3 regions of the Pseudarthrobacter sp. R1 genome follow, and region 1 is predicted to be linked to each of the others. Evidence: riboswitches for the same ligand, from Rfam matches in the RefSeq annotation. Region 1 holds a riboswitch; each other region holds the start of a gene.

Region 1 (2,193 bases):
CTGGGCAAGCGCTGGTGGGCGGCCAAGGGCATGGGCGCCTACATGGGACGTTCGCTGGCTGCTGCCACCCGGCTCCGCGTCTCGAATGTCGCCAACCTTTCGGACGCTTCGCTGTCCTATTCCAGCCTGGGCGGGTGGAAGGAACGCGGGAACCTGGACAACTTCCTGGGCCTCACCGAGGACGTGTGGCGGACCCGGGCTTTCGGCGATTTCTGGTCCTACTGCATGGTGGCTGAAGGCGCCGTGGACATCGCCTGCGAACCCGAGCTCAACCTTTACGACATGGCGGCACTCGTGCCGATCGTCGTTGAAGCGGGTGGCCGCTTCACCTCCCTCGAAGGAGAGGACGGGCCGTTCGGCGGCAACGCACTGGCCACCAACTCCATCCTGCACTCCGAGGTGCTCCGCAGGCTGAACCCCGACCTGGACGACCTTCCCTAGGGTCCTTCACCGAAGAATCAGCGGCGGGGGGCCCCCCAAAAAGGAGCCCCCCCCCGCGTTTTTCGGCCCAACGCAAGCTTTTTTAAAGGGTGACAAAAAGCAGAAACAATTTGTCTGCGCTTTCGCACTCTCCGCCCCCCTGTCCCCGCTTACCACCACGACACGGGGTCCCGCGGCAACCCGCTGGGTGCTCGCCGCCCGCACCCCCCCCCCGGCAACGCCGTACCCTCCCCCCCGGTGACTCCGGGGTCCCCCCGCCCAACACGCCCCACGCCTACCGCATGGCCAGCCACTACACGCGCTTCCTCAACTGGATGACGCCCGGCGGCGCCGAGGCCTACTACGAGCGCGTCGGCACGCCCATCGACTCCCACATCCCGCACGACAGTTCCGTGCGTGGTCTGGGGGCTCGGGGGTTATAAAAGGAGGCGAGGGCGGGGCGGGCCCGTCGGCGCCCACCCCCCCCCCCCCCACCCCCTTCCGCCCCCCGGGGGTCCCCCGCGGCCCACCCCCCGCCCGGCCCGCCTTCCTCGAGGCCCCTACACAAAAGAACGGGGGGGGGCCCCCCCAAAAGGGGGGCGCCCGCCGTCGTTTCTTCGGCCAAAGCAGCACTTTTCAGCAGGCGTAACAAAGTGCTTAACATTTGTGCCGGCTTCGAACCTTCCTGCCCCATGTCCTACGCTCTTAACCAGGTCACGAGTGCCAGCGCGAAACCCCGGTTTGCTGGCCGGCAACCCTCCAACCGCGGTGGGGTGCCCCGGGTGACGACCAGGCCGGTCCGGAACGGATGCGGCAAGCGCGGATTCCCGGAGCAGGGAGTCCTTTTCGAAGTGAGGTCTCTGTGACAACTGCCACCGTCTCCCCCAACGCCGCCGCCCAGCCCATCCAGGCTGAAGCTGCTGCCCTTTTTGATGCCCGCCGTACTGTTGCCGGCCGTCCCCTTGCTGCCGTCACAGGCGCGGAAATCCAGGCGCCCCTGATCTCCGGCGGCCACGTCCGGTACGCAAACCTCGACTATGGTGCCTCGGCTCCAGCCCTCTCCGTGGTCTCGGCCTACCTCAACGAGATCCTGCCCTTCTACGCGAGCGTCCACCGCGGCGCCGGCTACGCGTCCCAGATCAGCACGTCCGTCTACGAGAACGCCCGCAGCATTGTCCGGGACTTTGTGGGCGGCCGCCCTGACGACTCGGTGATATTCACCCGCAACACCACCGATTCCCTCAACCTGCTGGCGGGCTGCCTGCCCGCGACGGACGGACGTCCGGACGGCGACGTCCTATACCTGGACATCGAACACCACGCGAACCTGCTGCCGTGGCAGGGTGTCCCCCACCGGAGCATCGTTGCCGCTGACACCATCGCCGGGACCATCGAGTCCGTGCGCGACGAGCTGGAGCAGGGCGGCGTGAGCCTGCTCGCCGTCACCGGCGCCTCCAACGTCACCGGTGAGATTCTTCCCATCCGGGCCCTCGCCGCGCTCGCCCACGAACACGGCGCACGGATTGTGGTTGACGCGGCCCAGCTTGCGCCGCACCGCCGCGTGAACATCGCCGCGGACGGCGTCGACTACCTCGCCTTCTCCGGCCACAAGCTTTACGCGCCGTTTGGTACCGGTGTACTGGTGGGACGCGCCGACTGGCTCGACGCCGGAACGCCCCACCTCGCAGGCGGCGGCGCCGTCAAGGAAGCCAGGCTCGACGGCGTCAGCTGGGCCACCGGCCCTGCCCGCCATGAGGCCGGCTCGCCGAACGT
Region 2 (2,193 bases), on a different contig from region 1:
ACGATCTCATCCACGAGCACGCCACGGCGGTTGTAGACCTTGACCAGGAGTTCATTCTTCTGGCGCAGCGAACCTTCCACCTTCTGGCGGAGGATTGACTCGTCAAACACGTCCTGGACCCGGATGCCCAGGCGGGCCACCTTGTCCATGTAGGCGGGGCCGATGCCGCGGCCCGTGGTCCCGATGGCGCGGCTGCCGAGGAAGCGCTCCGTCACCTTGTCCAGCACCTGGTGGTAGGGAGCAACAAGGTGTGCGTTCGCGGAGACGCGAAGCTTTGAAGTGTCGGCGCCGCGGGCCTGGAGGCCTTCGATTTCCTGGAAGAGTGCCTCGAGGTTAACAACGCAGCCGTTGCCGATGATGGGTACCGCGTTGGGGCTGAGGATGCCTGCCGGAAGCAGCTTGAGTTCGTATTTTTCACCGCCTACGACGACGGTGTGCCCGGCGTTGTTTCCGCCGTTGGGTTTGACGACGTAGTCAACGCGGCCGCCCAGCAGGTCGGTCGCCTTGCCTTTTCCTTCGTCGCCCCACTGGGCTCCTACGATCACAATTGCTGGCATGGGATCCTCCCCCATTCGTTCGGGCTGCCCGTGCCATGCCACAACGTGGCGGCCTGGTGCAGCGCCGTTCATGAGAATGCCCCGAATGGACCGGCCTTCGCTGGTCCGCGGGCGGCACAGCGACGCAAGAGTTCCGGGGCTCTTACCACCCAAGTTTAGCCGATGAGCGACTTTGTCCACTCGTTGGGCCGCCGCGGTCCTTCTTGCAGGGTAAAGGACTCCTGCGCGGCAAAGGACCGCGGCGGACTGTCAGCGGTGATGCTACTCGTCGTCAGCTTCCTCGCCCGGGCGGGAGGTCTGGGTGGCGAGGCTGTCCCAGAAGGAGGTGTCGGCGTCGGCAATTGATCCGTCAGCGATTGCTGCGGGCGGTTGCGGTAAGGGTGGTGACCGTCTGCTTGATCAATTATCCGTTGCTCCGGAGCCCCAGGGCGTAGCCGTCCAGGTACGTTTGAAAGCTCCGCCCCTCGTTTCCCCGCCGACATAATCCGACAGCGGATTTGCTCCCGGGCGTACCGGTGCATTTAAGTGAGAGTACCCATCCGGAGCGGCCGAGAGACCTGGATCGATGACGCCGCAGCAACCCCACATAGTGCAGGTACGTCCTGCCTGCGAAGGTGCTACTGCCAGGACCGATGGAAAGGAAATCCAGCATGTCCCTGAACACAGACCACATCCGCGCCACCCACGCCGGATCGTTGCCGCGCACCCCTGAACTGATCGCAGCCAACGCCGCCCGCGAAGAGAACCCTGCCGATGTTGACGGCTACAACGAACTCCTTGCCGCCTCCGTGGTGGACCTGGTCCAGCGCCAGCAAAGCCTGGGCATCGACATTCCCAACGACGGCGAATACGGGCACGCGATGTCCGCCGCTGTGGACTATGGCGCATGGTGGTCCTACTCGTTCGCGCGCATGGGCGGGCTGGAACTGGACAACGACGCCAAGTGGGCGGTTGAACCGAAAGAATCCACCCCTGGCAACGTCCAGCTCACCGGCTTCATCCACCGCCGCGACCGCACCGACTTTGCAGAGGCCTACAACGATCCCACCAGCGGCATCTTCACCGGTGGCCCCAAGCCGTTCCCCAAGGTCACTGGACCGCTCGTCTACACCGGCCAGGACGCCGTCGCCTCCGACGTCGCAAACCTGAAGGCAGGCCTGGCCGCCGCCGGACTGAAGGAAGGGTTTGTTGCGGCACTCTCCCCCGGCAGCGCCTCACGTATCACCAATGAGTACTACGCCACGGAGGAGGAATACATCTACGCCTGCGCCGATGCGCTCCGTGAAGAGTACAAGGCCATCATCGACGCCGGCCTGATCCTCCAGATCGACGATCCCTCCATCGCCGAGAACTGGGACCAGATCAGCCCCGAGCCGAGTGTGGCCGACTACCTGAAGTTCACGCAGATCCGCGTGGAAGCCCTGAACTACGCCCTCCGCGGCCTTCCCGAGGAGCAGGTCCGGTTCCACCTCTGCTGGGGCTCCTGGCACGGCCCGCACACCACGGACCTCCCCCTTGCGGACCTGGTGGACACGATGCTGCAGATCAACGCCGGCGGCTACTCCTTCGAGGCTGCCAACGTCCGCCACGAGCACGAGTGGCGGGTCTGGGAGGACACTAAGCTCCCCGAGGGCAA
Region 3 (2,193 bases), on a different contig from region 1:
AGGCGTGTCCCAGGTTGCGCACGAGGCCGGGGTTCCCCTGATTGTGGACAACACCCTGTCCACCCCGTACCTGATCCGCCCGCTGGAATGGGGTGCGGACGTCGTGGTGCACTCGGCCACCAAATACCTGGGCGGCCATGGTTCTGCCATTGCGGGCGTGATCGTGGACTCAGGAAAGTTCGACTTCGCCAAGGACCCCGCCAAATTCCCCGGCTTCAACACCCCGGACCCCACCTACAACGGGCTGGTTTACGCCCGGGACCTTGGCGCCGAAGGTGCCCTGGGTGCCAACCTGTCCTACATCCTGAAGGCCCGGGTGCAGCTGCTGCGCGACCTTGGCTCGGCAGTGTCGCCCTTCAACGCCTTCCTTATCGCCCAGGGACTGGAGACGCTGAGCCTGAGGGTGGAACGGCACGTGGCCAATGCCCTGGAAGTTGCCCGATGGCTGGAAGCGCGTGACGACGTCGAATCCGTCGCCTACGCCGGGCTGCCGTCCAGCCCCTGGTACGAGCGCGGACGCAAGTACGGCCCCAAGGGCACCGGCGCCATTGTGTCGTTCAACCTCGCCGGCGGCGCGGAGGCGGGCAAGCGCTTTGTGGACGCGCTGGAGCTGCACTCCCACGTGGCAAACATCGGTGACGTCCGTTCCCTGGTGATCCACCCAGCGTCGACCACCCACAGCCAGCTCTCACCGGAGCAGCAGGTGGTTGCCGGCGTAAACCCCGGCCTGGTGCGGCTGTCCGTGGGGATCGAGCACATCGATGACATCCTGGCTGACCTCGAGGCCGGCTTCCGGGCGGCCAAGGAGGCCACCGGCGCCTAACCGTACCCAGGGCACCAGCGCGGCGGCGGGCCGGGGAAGTCACAACCAGTCACACTCTTGGCGGCAGGCAGGGCCTGTTTCGTACACTCGAACCAGGTCATGAGTGCCAGTGACAGCCCCGGCTTGCTGGCCGGCAACCCTCCTTCCGCGGTGGGGTGCCCCGGGTGAAGACCTGGCCTGCCGGTCATTCGACGGCGGGCAAGCGCGTAGAAGAGGTCTTGCCATGACGGTTACCGTCACCCGTACCACCGTCCCCGAACACGGGATTGTCCGCTACGCCTCCATCGGAGGACTGAAGCTGGAAGCCGGCGGATACCTGCCGGACGTCACCCTGGCCTACGAAACCTGGGGCACCCTGAACGAGGACGGCAGCAACGCCGTCCTCATCGAACACGCCCTTACCGGCAGCACCCACGTAACCCGGGGCGATACCGAAGAACCCGGCTGGTGGGAACAACTCGCCGGGCCGGGTGCGCCGGTGGATACCAACCGTTTCTTCGTAGTGTCCATCAACATCGTGGGCGGCTGCTATGGGTCCACCGGCCCGTCGTCGCTTGCTCCGGACGGAGCGCCCTGGGGCTCGCGTTTTCCGCTGGTGACCCTGCGGGACAGCACTGTGGCGGAGGCCCGCCTGGCCGGCCAGTTGGGGATCGAGAGCTGGTTTGCCGTGCTGGGCGGATCGATGGGAGGGGCGCGGGCGCTGGAATGGGCTGTTATGTACCCGGAGCGGGTGCGGCGTTGTGCTGTGATTGCCGTGGGCGCCGCGAGTACTGCCGAGCAGATCGCCTTTGCCCAGGCACAGACCCTCGCCATCCGGCAGGACGCCAACTTCAACGGCGGTGACTACTACAACGGACCCGCCCCCGAGGAAGGCCTGGCCCTTGCCCGGCGCATCGCGCACATCACGTACCGCTCCCCGGTGGAACTGGACGGACGGTTCGGGCGCGCGCCGCAGGCCCCCGAGTCGCCGCTTCGGGGCGAGCAGCTGGCAGCCCGCGGGCGCTACCAGGTGGAGAGCTACCTGGATCATCAGGGCAGCAAGCTGGTCCAGCGCTTCGACGCCAACAGCTACATCGCGATCACCGAGGCGCTCATGAGCCACGACATCTGCCGGGGACGGGGGCCGCTCGCCCAGACCCTGTCCAGCGTCAATGCGCGCTTTTTCATCGCCGCTGTGGACTCGGACCGGCTTTACTTCCCGTCCCAGTCGCGGGAGCTGGCGCGGGCGCTTCCCGGGGAGGTGGACGTCCACGTCATCGAGGCGCCCATCGGGCACGACGGGTTCCTCACCGAGATCGGCCAGCTCGGATCGCAGCTCCGCGAGCACCTTTTGGCATAGGCCGACCTCCCGAAAGCCCGAATATGTGCAT

What was found. Region 1 has a riboswitch for S-adenosylmethionine ahead of M8J71_RS14480 (aminotransferase class V-fold PLP-dependent enzyme). Riboswitches for the same ligand answer to the same signal wherever they lie in the genome.
Region 2: it holds a riboswitch for S-adenosylmethionine, as region 1 does, so the genes downstream of both, M8J71_RS19755 (cobalamin-independent methionine synthase II family protein) here and M8J71_RS14480 (aminotransferase class V-fold PLP-dependent enzyme) in region 1, are expected to answer to the same signal.
Region 3: it holds a riboswitch for S-adenosylmethionine, as region 1 does, so the genes downstream of both, metX (homoserine O-acetyltransferase MetX) here and M8J71_RS14480 (aminotransferase class V-fold PLP-dependent enzyme) in region 1, are expected to answer to the same signal.

Annotation. Positions count from the first base shown of each region.
Region 1 covers NZ_JAMKFI010000008.1:788,437-790,629, reverse strand. The annotation lists gene hisN (histidinol-phosphatase) at 1-441, shown strand, start outside; SAM riboswitch class IV at 1,133-1,246, shown strand; gene M8J71_RS14480 (aminotransferase class V-fold PLP-dependent enzyme) at 1,283-2,193, shown strand, end outside.
Region 2 covers NZ_JAMKFI010000009.1:521,465-523,657, reverse strand. The annotation lists gene M8J71_RS19765 (adenylosuccinate synthase) at 1-557, opposite strand, end outside; partial or broken gene M8J71_RS19760 (carboxypeptidase) at 819-1,002, opposite strand; SAM riboswitch class I at 1,090-1,196, shown strand; gene M8J71_RS19755 (cobalamin-independent methionine synthase II family protein) at 1,208-2,193, shown strand, end outside.
Region 3 covers NZ_JAMKFI010000005.1:244,132-246,324, forward strand. The annotation lists gene M8J71_RS05290 (bifunctional o-acetylhomoserine/o-acetylserine sulfhydrylase) at 1-823, shown strand, start outside; SAM riboswitch class IV at 919-1,034, shown strand; gene metX (homoserine O-acetyltransferase MetX) at 1,047-2,162, shown strand.